DNA from 2 places in the Pseudoclavibacter sp. JSM 162008 genome. Region 2 is predicted to be linked to the other one. Evidence: predicted binding sites of a transcription regulator. Region 2 holds the regulator's gene; the other holds the start of a gene.
What was found. The regulator LexA, encoded in region 2, represses DNA repair genes until DNA is damaged. The targets are predictions, from matches to a motif close to TCGAACANNTGTTCGA.

Region 1 (9,408 bases), on a different contig from region 2:
TCACCGCGCTCGAACCAGCGGAGCGACGAGTACGGCGGATCGTTCGACAACCGCATCCGCTTCGCCCTCGAGGTCGTGAGCGAGGTGCGACGCAACTGGCCTGCCGAGAAGCCGCTCGCGATCCGCTTCTCGGGTGAGGACTGGGTCGAAGGCGGTTGGACCATCGACGAGACCGTCGAGCTCGCCAAGCGCGTGCACGGACTCGGCGTCACTGTGTTCGACCTGTCGAGTGGTGGCATCGGCGCGTTCACCGGGCCGGTCGGCCCCGGGTACCAGGTGACACTGGCGCGCGCCGTGCGCTCGGCGCTGCCACAAGAGGGCACGTTCGTGACGGCGGTCGGCCAGATCACGGATGCGCGCCATGCTGAGGCGATCCTCGTGGCCGGTGACGCCGACGGGATCACGATCGGCCGTGCGGCACTCGCGAACCCGAACTGGCCTGTCCATGCCGCAGTCGCGTTGGGGGACGGCCAGGAAGGACTCGTCGCGCCCCAGTACTGGCGCGCGAACATGGCCTAGCCGCTGAGTGCGGCCGACTCGGGAGCTCGGCCCCGCAGGTGGGCGTCAGCTCTCGTCGCGACCGTCTCCGCCGCGGTCGCTCCGTGCGGACGTGGAGTCGGCCAGCAGCTGCGTGAGCGTGTCCTTGAGCGCCTCGAGTTCTGGAATGCTCCAGCCGAGCTCGGCAACGACCTTGACTGGGACTCCCTCTGCCTTCCGCCTGAGGCCGCGCCCCGCGTCCGTGAGCCGGATCTCGACGGCGCGCTCGTCCGCTGGCCTGCGGTTCCGCGTGATGAGTCCCGACGCCTCAAGCCGCTTCACGAGCGGGCTCAGGGTCGCCGGTTCGAGATGCAGCGCTCGGGCGAGCTGACCGAGCGTCTGCCCGTCGTCCTCCCAGAGGCCCAGCATCACGAGGTACTGGGGGTGGGTGAGACCGAGGGGCTCGAGGATGGGGCGGTACAGTGAGATGACGCTCCTGCTCGCAGCGGCGAGGGCGAAGCACAGTTGCTTGTCGAGCGCGAGGAGATCCACGAGTCCAGACTAGCCGAAGCAACCGAGTCCACGAATAGTTAGTACACTAACAACATGCCGAGCGACAGACTCCCGAACCCGTACAAGGGCCAGCCGGGCTGGTGGAACCGAATCAACCAGGCCCTCTTCCCCTTCATGGGCCCCGCCCAGGTGGGTACCGGGGGAGTCGCGCGCACCGACCCCGTGCGCGCACCGTCCGCCTGTCGCGAGTGCGGGCACCCCTATTCGGAGCATCAGGTGCGCCGTGGTGTCGGCGCGAACCAGCCGAGCAGCATCCTCTGCCCAGCGAACCCTTCCGCCGACAGCTAGAGCGAGACCACCAGCACCACGAGACCGGCCGCGGCAGTCAGCTTGATGACGATGAGCGTCCACCACCAATCACGCGGGAAGCGCACGCCGTCGAGGCAGTCCCGGATGAACTCGGGCGGTTTGAGCGACATCACGGCGTCGGCGGCGAGCACGACGGCGAGCGCGAGAGTTGGCCACCACGGGTCTGGGAGAAGTATCACCCTTTCTCCTTGCAGGTGCAGATCGCGGCGAACGCGCGGTGCAGATCCGCGGAGAGATCAGCTGGGTCGGCGGTGCGGCGGGCCGACGCCGTGAAGAGCAGGCCCACGAATGCGAAGTACAGCGCGCCGGCCTTCTGGGCGGCTTCTGCACGCGGAGTGCAGCCCCGCACTGTGATCGCGGTACGGTTCTCCTCGGTGAGTCGCGCCGCGAGCTCTGAGAAGAGACTCGACGAGTGGCCGCCGGAGACGAGGATCGACGCGTAGACGCGCGCGAGGTCGTCATCCCGCATGAAGACGGCGACAAATGGGGAGGCCAGAGCGACCAGGCGGCCTGAACAGGTGCTGTTGCCCGCGAGGCGCGATTCGATGCGAGGAGCCGGCCTTGGTCGGGCCGTCTCCCACTCGACGATCGTGCCCGCTGCATGCCGGTCGCGCTCAGCTTCGATGAGGCGATCGAAGACCCGGACGAGCAGCGCGTTCTTGTCGCCGACCGACATGACGGTTCCAGCGCTGACGCCCGCTGACTTGGCGATACCGCGGATGCTGGCTCCAGCGAACCCTTCCTCCTGAAAGATCTGTTCGGCGGCGTCGAGCACGCGGGTCTGAGTGTGCCTCTTTATCTCCGCGCGCGTGCTCGACATGGGCCAAGCCTCTAGCGAACGGGTTCAGTGAACTCGTTCACTGACGTCAGGGGCCGGGGTGCGTCGAGATGCTGCGCCGACCAAGTGTTGTCAGGTGATCAGTCCGGCGTCGAACACAAGTTCTGAGTTTTTCCACAATCCCTGGTCAACGACTGGTTTCTGGTGCGGTCCAGTGCTAGGCTGGTGGTGATCTTGGGGGAGGTTATCGTGGCATCGCAGTTCGAGCAGGAGGCGTATCGCGAGTCGTCAGTGGAGTCGTCAGTGGAGACGGCGGTGGTTGATGCGCTGCTCGAGGCCAGGTGTCAGTTGGCGGGGCTTCCGGATGCGGAGATCGTGGTCGCGTTGCGGGAGCTGGCGGCTCGTCGGCGTGTGTTGGATGCGGCGTTGGTGGAGGTCGCTGGGGAGTTGCTGCGGCGGGAGGATGAGTCGCCGCGTGCGGAGTCGGTGGCGCGGAAGTCGGGGTTCCGGAACCTGACGGCGATGGTGGAGCAGGTGCTCGCGGTGCGGCCGTTCGAGGCGAACACGCTGGTGCGGGTGGCGGCGGCGACGCGGGAGCGGATGAACGTCACGGGCGAGCCGATCCCGGCGAGGTATCCGGCGGTGTCGCAGGCGGTCGGGTCGGCGGTCATGTCGATCGCGCAGGCGTCGGCGATCACGAAGGGCTTGGATCACACCGGGAACCGCGTGGGCGTCGACGAGCTCGAGCGGGCCGAGAGAGAGCTGGTCGCGTCAGCGTGCGGGGTGAACCCGGAAGACGAGCAGCCCGCCGTACCGAAGGTGCTGGAGGTGCAGGCGGCGACGTGGGTGTCGTACCTGGACCCGGACGGCGACGAGCCGCGGGCCGACAAGATCGCGGAGGAACGCGGGCTGTGGATCTCCCGGCGCGGCGACGGCGCGGTCACCGGGAAGTTCGTCGCGACACCCGAGCAGGGCGAGCAGCTGCTGTCGGTGTTCGACGCGCTGCTCTCGCCGCGGCGCAGGGTGGAGTTCCCGGCGGCGTCCGAGTGCGGGGAACCCCTCGCCCCGGCCCTCGGCGCCAACGAGCTCCCGCTGGACAACGACAACGCGCACACCGACAGCGACAACGACAACGACAACGTCGAGGTTCCGCTGGCGGACCCGCGGTCGATCGAGCAGCAGCGCATCGACGCGCTCACGATGCTCGTGCGCGCCTACGCCGAATCCCCAGACGCGCCCCGAACGGGCGGGGAAGCGCCCACCGTCATCATCGTGACCACCAAGGCCGGCATCGCCGGAACCGCGACCCGTCCCGAGGACGTCCCGCACCTCGAGCGCACCGGGGAACCAGTCCCGCCGAGCGTCGCCGCGCAGCTGCTGTGCGACGGGTTCATCCGCGTCGCGACCCGCAGCAGCACCGGGGAGATCCTCGACCTCGGCCGCAAACAACGACTCTTCACCACCGCCCAACGCCGAGCCATCGCGATCCGAGACCGGCAATGCCGGGCCCCCGGCTGCAGCGCACCCGTCCGCTGGTGCGAAGTGCACCACGCACAGCCCTGGAGCGAAGGCGGACCCACCGACGCGAAACACGGCATCCTGCTGTGCTTCTTCCACCACCACGAAGTCCACCGCGGACGGCTCGTCCTCACCAACGGCAACAACGGCGACAACGGACGCAACGGCAGCGGACGCTGGCACGTCGTCCCCGCCCTCGGCCACCACGCCCCACGCAGAACCGCCCGCCGCCGCAGCTACACCACCAGCAGCGTCCAAACCGCACGCCCAGCAATCAACCGAAGACCCTGAAACCACTCACCAGCAACCAAGCAGCCGCGGCTCATGTGGCGGGCAGCGACTCCATCATCTGCTCCCATGCGCGGTGTTTTTCGGCGCCGACGAGCTCGAGCCGCGTCACCACGGCCACGCACTGCGCTCGCACGTCGGACATCTCCAGCGTGGAGGTGCGGCCATGCGGACCGAGGACGTCACCGGCAAGCACGACCGAACGGCCGCATGAGTCAATACACGTCCCTCACGTAGCGCTTCTGGCGCTTCAGGGCGCCGACGTACTCGGCAGCCACCTCAGCCGTCACTCCGCGCTCCCGCGCGACCACGGCATGCAGCGCATCATCGACGTCCCTTGCCATGCGCGAAGCGTCGCCGCACACGTAGAAGTGGCCACCCTCCTCGAGCCACGCGTACAGCTCTGCACTGTGCTCGAGCATCCGCGTCTGCACGTAGATCTTCTCGGCCTGGTCGCGCGAGAACGCGAGGTCGAGGCGGTCGAGGACACCCCGTTCGCTGAGCCCCGTCAGCTCGTCCTCGTAGATGAAGTCGCTCTCCCGATGCTGGTCACCGAACAGCAGCCAGTTGCGACCGGAGGCGCCCCGCGCCTCGCGCTCGTGCAGGAAGCCACGGAACGGCGCGATGCCCGTGCCAGGGCCGACCATGATCATGGGCGCGTCATCGTCCTCGGGCACGCGGAACGCAGCGTTCGGCTGCAGGAACAGGTGCACCGGGTCGGCCTCACCCACACGGTCAGCGAGGAACGTCGAGCAGACGCCGCCGTACCGGCGGGCCTCGCTGCCGTAGCGGACGGAGGCGACGGTGAGGTGGATGCGGTCCGGGCTGGCCAGGGGGCTCGACGAGATCGAGTACGCACGGTGCTGCATCGGGCGCAGCAGCGCCGCGAACTCGTCCGCACCAAACGCCACGCCCTGTGCGGCCTTGAGGACGTCGAGCGTGTCCTTCCCCCACAGCCAGCTGTCGAGCTGCGCCTTGTCGCCGCGCTGCACGAGCTCCGCGACGGCGCCGCTTGGCTCGCGCGCCGAGAGCTCCGCGAGCAGGTCCTTCGACGGCGCCGTGATGTCGAGCTCACGTTCGAACGCCGTGCGCAGGCTGGAGCCGTTCTCGAGCGCCTCGTCTCCCGAGAATCCGAGGTGTCCGAGCAGCTCGTCGACGAGTGCCGGCGCGTTGACCGGGACGACCGCGAGGGCGTCGCCCGCCGCATACGTGATGCCGCTGTCGCCGAGCTCGAACTCGTAGTGGCGGATCTCCTTCGAGCTCCGCGGCCCGGAGAGCACGCGGTTCACGGCGAGCCGCGACGGGTACGGGGTCTTCTTGTTCCAGGGAGAGCGCACGCGGGCAGGGGCGGCCGCGGCGGCGGGCGCCGGGGCTGCCGTGTTCGGCTGCAGCGCAGCGAAGTGCTCGACAACCTCGGCGATCCAGGCGGCGGCTGCGTCCTCGTAGTCGACGTCGCAGTCGACGCGCTGCACCACCCGAGTGGCGCCGAGCTGCTCGAGGCGGGTGTCGATGAGCTTGCCTGCCTGGCAGTAGTCGTCGTAGCTGCTGTCACCGAGCGCCAGCACGGCGAACTTCGCAGACTCGAGACGCGGCGCACCGTCGGCAGAGAGCTCCTCCCAGAACAGCTCCGCGTTGTCCGGCATCTCGCCCTCGCCGTACGTGGACGTGACGACGACGATGTTGCGTTCCCCGCCGAGCGCTTCGGGCGAGACGGAGTCGAGCGGGGCGAGCGTCGCCGCGAGACCCGCGCCGCGGGCCGCGGCCGCGAGGTCCTCAGCCACGAACTCGCAGTTGCCGGTCTGCGTGCCGATCAGGATCTCGAGCGTGAGCGTCGCCGACTCCACCTCCTTGTCGGCCGTCGGGATCGCGGCCAGGCCCGCCATGAAACCTGAGAGCCAGGCCTGCTGCTCCTTGGTGAACGGGGCGTCCACCGGGATGAACGGCGCGCTCATGCCAGACCTCCGGCGGTTGCCGTGAGACCCGCCATGGCGGCCGAAGGCTGCTGACGTTTCTCCGTGACGACGAGGTCGCGGGCGATGTCCACCAGCGCCGCGGTCGCCAGGATCTCGTCGGTGCCAACCGACTCGAGCAGGCGGCGGTTCTTCACGTTCTGGTGCATGATCCATCCCGTCGTTCCAGGCGCGTCGATGCTGCGCACGTTGCGCAGACGGAGCGCGTCCTTGTAATCCTCCAGGCGCTTGGCAGCGATGAGGGCCGCCAGCGCAGCGTCCTCGAAGCGCTCGAGCTCCCCACGCAGGTACTTGTTGACGCGCTGCATGACGAAGAAGTCCTCGGTGAGGATCAGCTTCCGCACCGCATCCACCACCCGGGGGTCGTCGGGTCCGCTCGCGTCCGGGACGCGTGTGAGCGCGATGCCCTGCGAGATGTTCAGCACGGCGTAGGAGGCGAGCAGCGCGAACCGGTCGTCGCGGTCCGCTTCGGAGCCACTCGGCGTGCGCCCGCCGATGACCGGGTGAGCGCCGCGGTAGGCCTCCTTGAAGAGGCGGATGCGCTGGGTCGCGATCGACGCCGAGAGCTCGTCGAGGAGCTCCTTGCGGCCCTTGGCCGCGAGGATCTCGTCCGCGTCCTGGTACAGGAGCAGCGCCCGGGGCATGCCGCAGAAGAACTTGCTGCGCTCCGCCTCCCAGTCGCCGAGGATCCGCGCGGCGAGCGGAGACCCGGTCGCGTCGAGGTGCCAGTGCAGCAGGAGCTTGACGGCCGCCTCGTGGAAGTCCCCGTGGCTCGTGTCGGTGATGGGGAACACCAGCAGCGAGTCGGCGCTGACGTTGGCGCGAGTCGACCCGTCCGCGTCGTACTGGTAGACGAAGCCGCCGCTCATCCCGTTGCCGAGGCCCTTGCCCGCGCTCCCGAGGTTGAGCACGGCTCCGTTGGTCATGTACTCGCAGCCGAAGTCGCCGATGCCCTCGACGACGGCCGTCGCGCCGGAGTTGCGCACCGCGAAGCGGTCACCCGCCTCGCCCTGCACGAACGTGCGTCCGCCGGTCGCACCGAAGAGGGCGAAGTTGCCGATGAGCACGTTCTCGCCGGGCTGCGAGCCCCCTCCGCCGGGGGAGAGGATGACGATGGTGCCGCCTCCCTGGCTCTTGCCGACGCCGTCATTCGCGGTTCCGGTGTGCACGAGGCGCATGCCGTCGTTGCTGAACGCGCCGTACGACTGGCCCGCCGACCCCTGGGTGGTGACGGTCACGCTGCCGTCGACGAGGGAGCGCCTGCCGCGCTCGTCCTCGACGACCGAGGGAAGACCTGCAACGGTCTCGGCGTCGAGCTCGTAGTTGAGCATCCGCTCGATGTCGATGGACAGCTGCCCACCGACGGACTTGAAGCGGTTGCCCATCTCGACGCCTTCGATCCGGACCCCGGGCTCAGCCCGCTCGACGAGCGCGGCCCGGATCTGTTCGACGAGCGAGTCGTCGATGCTGAAGTCCTTCTCGAGGGAGATGGGGTCGGCGACGATCTTCTCCGGCACCTTCGCGAGCATGTCGCGCACGTCGAGGTCGCCGACGCTCGCAGGGTGGGCGAGGAGCTGCAGCAGGTCGCCGCGACCCCGCGCCTCGCCGAGGGAGCGGAGACCGAGGGAGGCGAGGATCTCGCGCACCTCGTGGGAGATGTTCAGCAGGTACTGCGCGAGCGCGCGCGGGTCACCGTCGAACACCTCCGGGTTCGTCGTCAGCCCGGCCGGGCACTTGATGTTGCAGTTCTTGGCCATGACGCAGCCGAGCATCATGAGCGCCGTCGTGCCGAACTCGAAGCTGTCCCCGCCGAGGAGCGCCGAGGTCACGACGTCGCTCGCCATCTGGTGGGCGCCCGAGCAGCGCAGCACGACCTTCTGCCGGAGTCCGTTCGCAAGGAGCGCCTGGTGCACCTCGGCGACGCCGATCTCGGCCGAGCGGCCCGCGTACTTGAGGCTCGTGACGGCCGCAGCCCCCGTGCCGCCCGTGTTGCCTGCGACGTTGATGACGTCGGCACCCGCCTTCGCGACGCCCACGGCGATCGTGCCGATGCCCTCCGACGAGACGAGTTTGACGACGACGCGAACTCTCGCCGCCTTGCAGTCGTGGATGAGCTGGGCGAGGTCCTCGATCGAGTACGTGTCGTGATGCGGGGGCGGGGAGACGAGCTCGACGCCGGGGGTTCCGCCTCGGGCCGCGGCGATGTCGACCGTGACCTTGGGGGCGGGCAGCTGCCCGCCCTCGCCGGGCTTCGCGCCCTGGCCGATCTTGATCTCGAGCTCTTGCAGCATCGGGTCGGCGAGGTAGCCGGCCCAGATGCCGAAGCGACCGGAGGCGAACTGCTTGATGCGGGAGCCGCGGATCGTGTTGTAGCGGGTGATGTGCTCGCCGCCCTCACCGCAGTTCGACATGCCGCCGACCATGTTCGTGCCGTGCGCGACCGACTCGTGGGCCGTCGCGACGAGCGCCCCGTGGCTCATGGCGCCGGAGGCGAGCGTGCGCGCTATCTCATGCGCAGGCTGCACGTCGTCGAGCGAGATGCTGTCCGGGGCCGTCCTCAGCAGGCTCAGGACGCTGGAGGTTCCGGGCGCGACCCGGACCTCGAGCCCCGCATCCGTCGCCGTGGTCTCGACGATGGCCTCGCCACCGAGTGCGGTGAGGACCTGCGCGAGCGCGTTGTAGCGCGCGGCTTCGTCGTCGAGGGGACCCGTCAGGGTGAGCAGGTAGCGCTCGTTCTCGACGCGCTCGATCTCGAGGCCGCGCACGCGGACGTCGCTGTTCCCGTCGAGCGAGAACCGACTGAGCTCGCGCGCGAACTCGGAGGGGGTCGACGCGAGGCGCACGTCGGCGGGCAGCGAGAGGACATCGCGCAGCGCGGATGGTCGGCGCGTGCGCTCCTGGATCGTGTTGGTGACGAAGTCGCGGTAGCCGGGGGTGATCTCGAACGCGTCGATCTGCTCGGGGGTGAGCGCCCCGTATCCGTTGTACGTGTATGCCTTGTCGTCGAGCCCGAAGGCGTCGCCGAGCTGGCCGAGCGTGAGGAGGCGCAGCGAGTCGTGGCCCGGGTGCGGCTCGGCGGCCGCCTCGCCCGGTTCCGTCGCCTCAGCAGCCCCCGGCGACTCGAGGACGCGCGGCTCCTCTGTCATGTCGATGAACCCGCGAACGGCCGTGGTCCCGAAGGAATGGCCTGCACCTTCCTGGCGCTCCTTGAAGAGTCCGAGGAGCGGGATCTGCTTCTCGTCGGCGACGGCGACGGCCCGCTCGTGCCACTCGGCGACCGCGAGGGCGATGCGCTCGAAGCGCACCCCGCCGACGGGCGCCGCGAGGTGCGGGAAGTAGCCGGCGAGCACGGGGTCCTTCGTGTCGAGGTAGTTGGGCTCGAAGAACTCGCCGCCGATGTAGCTCTCGACCGTGCACAGGCCGACGCGACCCATCGTCTTCATGAGCGACTTCTCCGCCGCCTTCGCGAAGCGCGCGACCGCGAGGTCCGTCTCC
Region 2 (9,408 bases):
AGCGCCGTGCCAGTTGCTGGAGGCTTCGGGGCGGCGGCGAGGAGAGCTTGCGTGCCTCGGTCGAGGTGCTCCGGGCTGAAGGTGCCGCCGGCCGTGGTGACGGTCGCGGCGTGCCCCCGGAGCCTGACCTGGATGCTTCGCCGCTCGAGCGGGCCGTCTGGGGTTGCTGAGAAGTAATGCTGAGCGGTCACCCCTAGACGCTAGCACCGGCGTAGAATCGTACGAATATGCGAGATTCTGAAACTCCTCCAGGCGAGAGCAACGACGCGATCGACCGAATCCTGCGAGCGGCGAGAGAGCCGGGCGCGACCATGACCCTGTTCTCGTCCGGGCGTGCGCAGGCATTGCAGGACGGTGCGAGCACGGGGTACGACGGCGAATCCGATGGTGACCAGCTCGAACGCGAGGCGCGCCAATCCCTGCGGCGCGTCGAGAGCCTGCGCACGGAACTCGAGGACGTCACCGAGGTCGAGTACCGCAAGGTGCGTCTTGAGCGGGTTGTCCTGGTCGGGGTCTACCGTCGCAACTCCCTCGAGGAGGCCGAGAACTCCATGCAGGAGCTGGCCGCTCTCGCGGAGACGGCGGGCGCCGTCGTCCTGGACGGCGTGCTCCAGCGGCGACCCAACCCGGACCCGGCCACGTACCTGGGCCGAGGCAAGGTCGCTGAGCTCAAGGAGATCGTCGCGGCCCTCGAAGCCGACACGGTCGTCGCGGACACGGAGCTCGCGCCAAGCCAGCGGCGTGCGCTCGAGGACGAGATCAAGGTCAAGGTCATCGACCGCACGGCCGTGATCCTTGACATCTTCTCTCAGCACGCGAAGAGCCGAGAGGGCAAGGCTCAAGTCGAGCTGGCGCAGATGGAATACATGCTCCCGCGCCTCCGAGGCTGGGGTGAGTCGATGTCCCGCCAGGCCGGTGGGCAGGTCGGCGGCGGAGCCGGCATGGGCTCGAGAGGTCCCGGTGAGACGAAGATCGAGCTCGATCGTCGCCGCATTCGCACGAAGATGGCCAAGCTCCGGCACCAGATCGCGGACATGAAGGACGCGCGCGACGTGAAGCGCGCGACTCGCGAGCGCAACCAGGTGCCGGCCGTCGCCATCGTCGGCTACACCAACGCCGGCAAGTCGAGCCTCCTCAACCGCATCACCCACGCAGGTGTGCTCGTCGAGAACGTGCTCTTCGCGACGCTCGACGCGACGGTGCGCAAGGCATCCACGGAAGACGGCCGCCCGTACACGATCGCCGACACCGTCGGGTTCGTGCGCAACCTGCCTCACCAGCTTGTCGAGGCCTTCCGATCGACGCTCGAGGAGCTGCAGGCTGCCGATGTCATCGTGCACGCCGTCGACGCCTCGCACCCGGACCCGGCCGCCCAGCTCGCCACCGTGCGTGACGTCATCGGCGAGGTCGAGGCGCACGACGTCCCGGAGATCGTCGTCTTCACCAAGGCCGACCTCGTCGACAGCGATCGCCGCCTTGAACTGCAGGGCCTCGCGAATGACGGCATCTTCGTGTCTGCGCACACCGGCGAGGGCATCGACCTGCTGCTCGCGCGAATCGCAGAACTGCTTCCGACGCCGGAGGTCACGATCGACGTGCTCGTGCCGTTCGAACGCGGCGACCTCGTCTCTTACCTCCACGAGCGCGGTGCTGTGCTCGAGCTGGGTCACGAGGAGGGTGGCACGCGCCTCAAGGCGCGAGTGAATCCCGACCAGCTCGGCCTGTTCGAAGAGTTCACCGTCGCGGGCTGAGTCGCTGCAGCGCGACTGAGCACTGAACGCAGAAGAGCGGCAAGCCCGATGGGCTTGCCGCTCTTCTGCGTTCAGGCGGGTCTTCTCTGGAGAGGATCAGATGGATCGAAGCACCGCGACGACCTTGCCCAGGATCTCAGCCTCGTCGCCCAGGATCGGCTCGAAGTCGCTGTTGCGGGGGAGCAGCCAGATGTGTCCGTCCCGCTTGCGGAAGGTCTTGACCGTGGCCTCGCCGTCGAGCATGGCGGCGACGATGTCGCCGTTCTCGGCAGTGCGCTGTGACCGCACCACGACCCAGTCGCCATCGCAGATGGCGGCGTCGATCATCGACTCGCCGACCACGCGGAGCAGGAAGAGCTCGCCCTTGCCAACGATCTGGCGGGGGAGCGCGAAGACATCCTCGACCTGCTGCTCAGCCGTGATCGGGATGCCGGCTGCGATGCGACCCACGACGGGTACGAAGGCGGCCTCCGCCGTGTCGTTCGAGTCGCCATCGTCGGCATGGTCGAAGTGCACGAGCACCTCGAGAGCGCGTGGCATGCCCGGGTTCCGCTTGATGTAGCCGAACTTCTCAAGCTGCCCGAGCTGATGGGTCACGCTCGAGAGCGAGACCAGCCCGACCGTATCGCCGATCTCCCGCATGCTCGGCGGGTACCCGCGAGTGCGAACCGACTCGATGATGCAGGTCAGGATGCGCTCCTGCTTCTCGGTCAGCTTTCTGTAGATGTCACTCGCTGGCTTCTTGGCCATGTCGTCTCCGTCCGCTCTCCGACACGGAATGTCGGTGGCAGGTGGTGCACTGCCTGATAGCGCCAACCCTACCGAGGGTGCACGCAGCTACGAAACATTTCTTCGAGTGTTGTGGAGGAAAGTTCGGCAGATTCGAACGTTCGACCTTGACTTGACACTTTGTTCGTAGCTATATTCAGTACATACATTCGACCGCTCGAAGATGTGGACGAATCAGGAGGAATCATGAACAACACTGCCGCACCGCTCCGCCTCACCGCTCGAGGCCGCCGGGTCGTCCTGGCGCTCGCCGCGCTGCCCGTCGCCGCCGCCATCGCGCTCGGCGCCACGCACATGACCTCTGCAGCGGCATCGAACGAGACAGCCGATGTCGAGTTCGAGTACGTCACGGTCGGCGCGGGCGACACTCTCTGGGGAATCGCCGAGGAGGTCGCGGGCGACGCAGATGTCCGCGACGTCATCGTCGAGATCTCCAAGCTCAACGCGCTCGAGAACGGCACGGTTCAGGCCGGCCAGCGCCTCGCGCTCCCGCTCGACTGACGTCGTACATGTCGTCGACGAACACCTCGGCCGGGGCGTGGTGGGGGCCTCGTCGTAGGCTTGTCCGGTGACCTCGTTCGAAGACCTGCCCATCCGCGACGACCTTCGCGGACTCACCCCATATGGTGCGCCTCAGCAACCGGTGCGCGTCGCCATCAACGTCAACGAGAACCCGCACCAGGTTCCAGAGGTCGTCGCAAGACGCATCATCGAAGCGATCGCTCGCGAGCTCCCGGGTCTCAACCGGTACCCGGACCGCGAGTTCACCGCACTCCGGGAGCAGCTGAGTGTCTACCTGGGTCACGGCATCTCTCCCGAGCAGGTGTGGGCGGCGAACGGCTCCAACGAGATCATGCAGCAGCTCTTGCAGGTCTTCGGGGGGCCAGGCCGGAGTGTGCTCAGCTTCACGCCCAGTTACTCGATGTACCCGCTGCTCACCCAAGGTGTGGGGTCCACCTGGGTGCCAGTGCCGCGCGCCGGTGACTTCACGATCACCGCAGAGCTCGTCACCGAGGCCATCGAGCGGGAGCAGCCCGACATCACGATCATCTGCTCGCCCAACAACCCGACGGGCACCGCGACCGACCTCAGCGTGATCGCCGCGGCCTACGAAGCGACCGACGGCATCCTCATCGTCGACGAGGCCTACGCCGAGTTCCTCCCAGACGGCGAGGAGACCGCGCTCTCGCTGCTTTCCGGGCGCGAGCGGCTCGTCGTCTCGAGGACCATGAGCAAGGCATTCGCGTTCGCGGGTGCTCGAGTCGGGTACTTCGCGGCCGACTCCGCCGTCGTGGATGCCGTGCGGTTGGTCCGCCTTCCCTACCACTTGTCTGCGATCACCCAGGCCGCGGCAACCGCCGCACTCGAGTGCTCCGAGATCATGCTGCAGCAGGTCGACGCCATCCGCGAGCAGCGGGACCGCCTTCTCGCAGAGCTCCCGGCGCTCGGTTTCACGCCCTGGGAGTCCGGGGCGAACTTCGTGCTCTTCGGGGGTGTCGATGACCCGGCAGACACCTTCGCTCGGCTGCTGGAACGCGACATCCTGGTCCGCGACGTCGGCATCCCGAACACGCTCAGGGTGACGGCGGGTACACGGGCGGAGACGTCCGCGTTCCTGGACGCTCTCGCCGAGATCACGAACGCCGGAAAGGCCTAGGCTGGAGGGATGACCACGACGCCACGCACTGCGACGCTCTCGCGAGCAACGAGCGAGTCCTCCATCGAGCTGAGCCTGAACCTGGACGGCACCGGCATCGCCGACATCCAGACGTCGGTGCCGTTCTACGACCACATGCTCACGGCCTTCGCGAAGCACTCGCTCACCGACCTCACGGTCCGCGCCACGGGCGACACGGAGATCGACGTGCACCACACGGTGGAGGACACGGCGATCGTCCTCGGTCAGGCGATCCGGCAGGCCCTCGGCGACAAGTCCGGTATCGCCAGGTACGGCGACGCGCGGGTTCCGCTCGACGAGTCGTTGGCTGAGGCAGTCGTCGACATCTCAGGGCGACCGTTCCTCGTGCACACGGGGGAGCCGGACGCGTTCGTCTACCACCTCATCGGCGGTCACTTCACGGGGGCGATGGTGCGCCACGTCTTCGAGGCGATCACCTTCCACGCCGGTCTGACCGTGCACGTCGAACTCATCCGCGGGCGCGACCCCCACCACATCGCCGAGGCAGAGTTCAAGGCATTCGCCAGGGCGTTCCGCGCTGCGAAGCGCCTCGACCCCGAGGTCGTCGGCATCCCCTCGACGAAGGGCGCCCTGTGACCGGACCCGCCCGTCCGCGCGTCGTCGTCGCCGACTACGGCTCAGGCAACGTGCACTCGGCAGTCAAGGCGCTCGAAGCGGCGGGAGCCGACGTCGAGCTCACCGCCGACCGCGCCGCGGCCTACGACGCCGACGGGTATGTCGTCCCGGGCGTGGGCAGCTTCGCGCACGTCATGGAAGCCATCAACCGGCAGCGCATCGGCGAGATCGTCGGCAGGCGCCTCGCCGGCGGTCGCCCGGTCCTCGGCATCTGCGTCGGCATGCAGATCTTCTTCGACGGCGGCATCGAGGGCGGGGAGCGCGCCGAGGGCCTCGGCGAGTGGCCAGGGGAAGTGACCGAGCTCCACGCCGACGTGCTTCCGCACATGGGCTGGAACCTCGTCGAGCCGCCGACCGACTCCAAGCTCTTCGCGGGCATCGCCGATGAGCGCTTCTACTTCGTGCACTCGTACGCGGCGCACGAGCTCCCGCTCGAGCCGCATCCCAAGGCCCGCCCGGTGCTCGTCACATACGCGGAGCACGGCGAGCGCTTCATCGCGGCCGTCGAGAACGGCCCGCTCTCCGCCACGCAGTTCCACCCCGAGAAATCTGGCGAGGCCGGCGTTCGCCTGCTCCGCAACTGGATCGAGACGCTCCCGACGCGGGCCTAGGCCGATCGCCTCGGCGCGCGTGGCGACTGCCTGCCGATACGCTATTGCCCGGACGGCCAGGGCCTGACCTTCCGGCGTCGACGTCCAGGCGCCTCTGAACGAGAACAAGGAACCAACGCTCGTGAGCGAATTCAACACGTCACCGGAGCTCGTGCTCTTCCCCGCAATCGACCTCGCGGGTGGTAAGGCCGTCCGCCTGGTCCAGGGGGAAGCCGACTCGGCCACGAACTACGGCGACCCCGTCGATGCGGCCGAGGACTGGATCGAGCAGGGCGCCGAGTGGATCCACCTCGTCGACCTCGACGCCGCCTTCGGGCGCGGTGAGAACCGCGGCGTCATCAAGCGCGTCATCCGGGCCGCCAAGCACGTCAACGTCGAGCTGTCCGGCGGGATCCGCGACGACGAGTCGCTCGAGCGTGCGGTCGAAGCCGGTGCGAGCCGCATCAACCTCGGTACCGCGGCGCTCGAGAACCCGGAGTGGGCCGCCAGTGTCATCGCCCGCTACGGCGAGCTGATCGCCGTGGGTCTGGACGTGCGGGGCACGACGCTCGCGGCCCGCGGCTGGACGCGCGATGCCGGCGACCTCTGGACAGTGCTCGAGCGTCTTGAAGAAGCCGGTTGTGCTCGCTACGTCGTGACCGACGTGACCAAGGACGGCACGCTGCAGGGCCCGAACCTGCAGCTCCTGAGCGACATCCTCGACCGCACCGATCGACCTGTCGTGGCCTCCGGCGGCGTCTCGAGTCTCGATGACCTCGTCGCTCTCCGTGGGTTGGTCCCGCAGGGGCTCGAAGGTGCGATCATCGGCAAGGCCCTCTACTCCGGGGCGTTCACGCTGGTCGAAGCGCTCGACGTCTCGTCCTGAATCGAGAGGCGCTGACCCATGCCGTCCCTGCCTGAGCACTTCCACCCGAGCGAAGCTGACTCGGCCGGCCAGAGCTGGTCGGGGCGGACCTTCGGCGACAACCCCTTCCGTGACGACGACGGCACCGCGCCCGCAGCGTTCCTCGCCGCGATGCAGCGCTTTCGCGCACGCGAGGCCGGGCCGGACGCCGTCGTCGACGCTCTCCGTCAAGCGAGAGTGCTCATCCCTCTCGTCGCGAAGCTCGGCGAGGCCGGTGTCAACGAGCAAGGTGCCACCGTCGACAAGAGCGCCGATCTCTCGATCGTGACCGTCGCCGGTCCGGATGGTCGCACCGTCCTTCCCGTGTTCACGTCGGCTGATGCGATGAAGCGGTGGAACCCGACCGCCCGCCCGGTCCCGGCGCTCATGCAACGTGCCGCCATCTCCGCTGCGGCCGAGGGCAGCGACCTCATCGTCGTCGACGCGACGAGTGACACGGAGTTCGTCGTCCGTCGACCTGCGGTGTGGGCGATCGCGCAAGAGCAAGAGTGGGTCGCTCCGTGGGTCAACCCCGTGGTCGCCGATGAGCTCTCTCGGGTCATGGCAGAGCTGGTCGAGGTGCTCGGTGTCGACCTCGTGCCTGGCGATCCGGAGGCCCGGCTGACCGGACCGGAGCTGCGGGTGGTGCTCCATGTGGGGCCAGCGGTCGGCCGCGATGAGCTCGCCGACCTGTCGCGGCGGGCCAGTGAGCTGCTGCAGGGGAGTGAAGCGTTCCGCACCGAGGTCGATTCCCTCGGCATCTCCTTCTCCCGTGCCGCCGGGTCTCACGCGGGGGAGGCGCAGGGCCGCTCGGGCCTCGATTCTAAGCGCTCTTGGTGGCGTCGCAGAGGGGATTGACCTGGCTCAGCATGTCGGGCAAGGCTTGCCTGTAGGCTCACCGAGAAGTAATTAGATACTCTTATAGCTAGCCAACCGAACTAAAGGGAGTGGTGCCGAGTGATTCGTGAGCCTCTGGCGAGCCCCCGTGGCCAGGGTTCGGACTTCGAGCTTGCAGCGAAGCAGCTGCTCGAGGTGCGACGGCGCATTGAGGAGTTCCTCGACGGGCGCGTCCAGGCGGCCAGTGTCATCGATGAAGGCCTCGCGACCCTCTGGCGCATTACGGCTCGGAGTGCGGAGGGCGGCAAGCTCTTTCGGCCGGCCCTGGTCGTCCAGAGCTACCTCGCCTACACGGGCGCGGAAGAGGTGCCGGATGCGGTGATCGAGCTGGCGACGGCGACCGAGCTCCTCCATCTTGCGTTCCTGACGCACGACGACGTCATAGACAACGACACGATGCGCCGTGGTGTGCGGAACCTGCTTGGGAGCGTCGAGGAGATCGTCGGCGGTTCGGAGTTCGATGACGAACGCGGGAACCGTCTCGGCCAGGCCGCCGCGATCCTGGTCGGTGACCTCCTGCTCTCGGAAGCCCACCTGCGCGTCGCGCGCATCGACCTGCCGCATGCGGTGCGCCTCCGTGTGCTCGACGCCATCGAGCGTGCGCTCTCCGTGTCTGTGGCCGGAGAGTTCAGCGATGTCAGCCTGTCGGTCCGGGCAGACCATCCCGCGCTCGCCGAGGTGCTGTCCATGAGCTCGAACAAGACGTCGGCGTACACCGTTCTGCTTCCGCTGGAACTCGGCCTGATAGCGGCGGGTGGAGAAGACCTCGTGGACGCGCGGCTCATCGCACAGTTCTCCGATGCGGCTGGCCTGGCGTTCCAGCTCCAGGATGATCTCTTCGGCGTCTTCGGAGATCAGCACAAGCTCGGGAAGGCGCCGTACTCGGATATTCGCGAGGGCAAGTTCACGGCACTGATCGCGCTCGCGTGCGGGACACCCGTATGGAACGAGCTCGAGTCGCTGCTCGGCGACCCGCAGCTCAGCGAGGTCGACGGAGCGAAGGCGCGCGACCTCATCGACGCGTCCGGTTCACGTGCGGCTGTCGAGCAGGAGCTCGCGGCGCAGTTCGCGAGGGCGAGCGCCGCGGCCCGTGCCGTTGGCGCCTCGGGCCGCGAGGGCGATAGGAATCTTGCTGAGATGATGGAGCGGCTGCTCATGCTGCTGGAGCGGCGCACCTCATGATCTCTCCGCTCGAGCAGTACACGCGCACGGCGGAGAAGTCTGCGGCAGAGGTCATCTTCGCGTACTCGAGTTCCTTCGGGGCGGCCACGCGGCTGCTCGGCCGCCGCACGGTGAAGCCCGTGCGCAGCATCTACGCGCTCGTCCGGGTCGCCGACGAGATCGTCGACGGTGTGGGAGCGCTCGCCGGCCTCTCGCTCGAACAGCAGCACGCTGCGCTGGACGGGTTGGAGGCGCAGACGCTGGAGGCGATCGAATCCGGATTCAGCACCAACCTGGTGGTGCACGCGTTCGCGGTGACGGCGCGACGCTGTGGGTTCGGGGCCGAACTGGTCGTCCCCTTCTTCGCGTCGATGCGCATGGACCTGGAGCCGAAGTCCCTCGACGTGGAGGAGCAGCGGCGGTACGTCTACGGCTCCGCCGAGGTCGTCGGCCTGATGTGCGTCCGCGTCTTCCTGACGGGCGTCTCTCGCACGGACGAGGAACGCGAGCGGATAGACGCGGCTGCGTGCGCGCTCGGCGCGGCTTTCCAGAACGTGAACTTCCTGCGCGACGTGGGTGATGACGCCGATCGGCTCGGCCGGGACTACCTCCCGGTGGAGGGGCTCGAGTCGGCGCCGCTCGACGAGCGTCGCAAGCTCATCTGGCTCGACCGCATCCGCGCAGATATCGAGACGGCGGATGCGGGCATCCCGCTGCTTCCGCGAGACTGCAGGAGGGGTGTCGCGCTCGCGAGCGCGCTCTTCTCCGCCCTGGCCGACCGCATCGCGGCGACGCCAGCGGAGCAGTTGCGCACGACGCGAGTCAGGGTTCCCGGCGCCGAGAAGGCGCGTATCGCAGCACGAGTCCTTCTGGAGACACGATCATGAGCACTCGAGCAGTTGTCGTCGGCGCTGGAATGGCGGGGCTCGCCACGGCGATCCTCCTCGCGCGGGACGGTTTCGCCGTGACCGTGCTCGAGAAGAACGACAGGGTGGGAGGCCG

Region 1: a site for LexA is predicted at 2,289-2,304, ahead of ABVF28_RS09355 (DUF222 domain-containing protein). Genes of this name have one in related genera too.

The regions. Positions count from the first base shown of each region.
Region 1 is NZ_JBEWYX010000009.1:58,760-68,167, forward strand. It holds gene ABVF28_RS09330 (NADH:flavin oxidoreductase/NADH oxidase) at 1-519, shown strand, start outside; gene ABVF28_RS09335 (MarR family winged helix-turn-helix transcriptional regulator) at 565-1,029, opposite strand; gene ABVF28_RS09340 (hypothetical protein) at 1,084-1,338, shown strand; gene ABVF28_RS09345 (hypothetical protein) at 1,335-1,538, opposite strand; gene ABVF28_RS09350 (TetR/AcrR family transcriptional regulator) at 1,535-2,179, opposite strand; gene ABVF28_RS09355 (DUF222 domain-containing protein) at 2,387-3,946, shown strand; gene ABVF28_RS09360 (sulfite reductase flavoprotein subunit alpha) at 4,159-5,895, opposite strand; gene ABVF28_RS09365 (glutamate synthase-related protein) at 5,892-9,408, opposite strand, start outside.
Region 2 is NZ_JBEWYX010000002.1:26,525-35,932, reverse strand. It holds gene ABVF28_RS01680 (class I SAM-dependent methyltransferase) at 1-191, opposite strand, end outside; gene hflX (GTPase HflX) at 228-1,751, shown strand; gene lexA (transcriptional repressor LexA) at 1,848-2,501, opposite strand; gene ABVF28_RS01665 (LysM peptidoglycan-binding domain-containing protein) at 2,727-3,041, shown strand; gene ABVF28_RS01660 (histidinol-phosphate transaminase) at 3,109-4,197, shown strand; gene hisB (imidazoleglycerol-phosphate dehydratase HisB) at 4,207-4,815, shown strand; gene hisH (imidazole glycerol phosphate synthase subunit HisH) at 4,812-5,465, shown strand; gene priA (bifunctional 1-(5-phosphoribosyl)-5-((5-phosphoribosylamino)methylideneamino)imidazole-4-carboxamide isomerase/phosphoribosylanthranilate isomerase PriA) at 5,587-6,330, shown strand; gene ABVF28_RS01640 (SseB family protein) at 6,349-7,206, shown strand; gene ABVF28_RS01635 (polyprenyl synthetase family protein) at 7,306-8,427, shown strand; gene ABVF28_RS01630 (phytoene/squalene synthase family protein) at 8,424-9,293, shown strand; gene crtI (phytoene desaturase family protein) at 9,290-9,408, shown strand, end outside.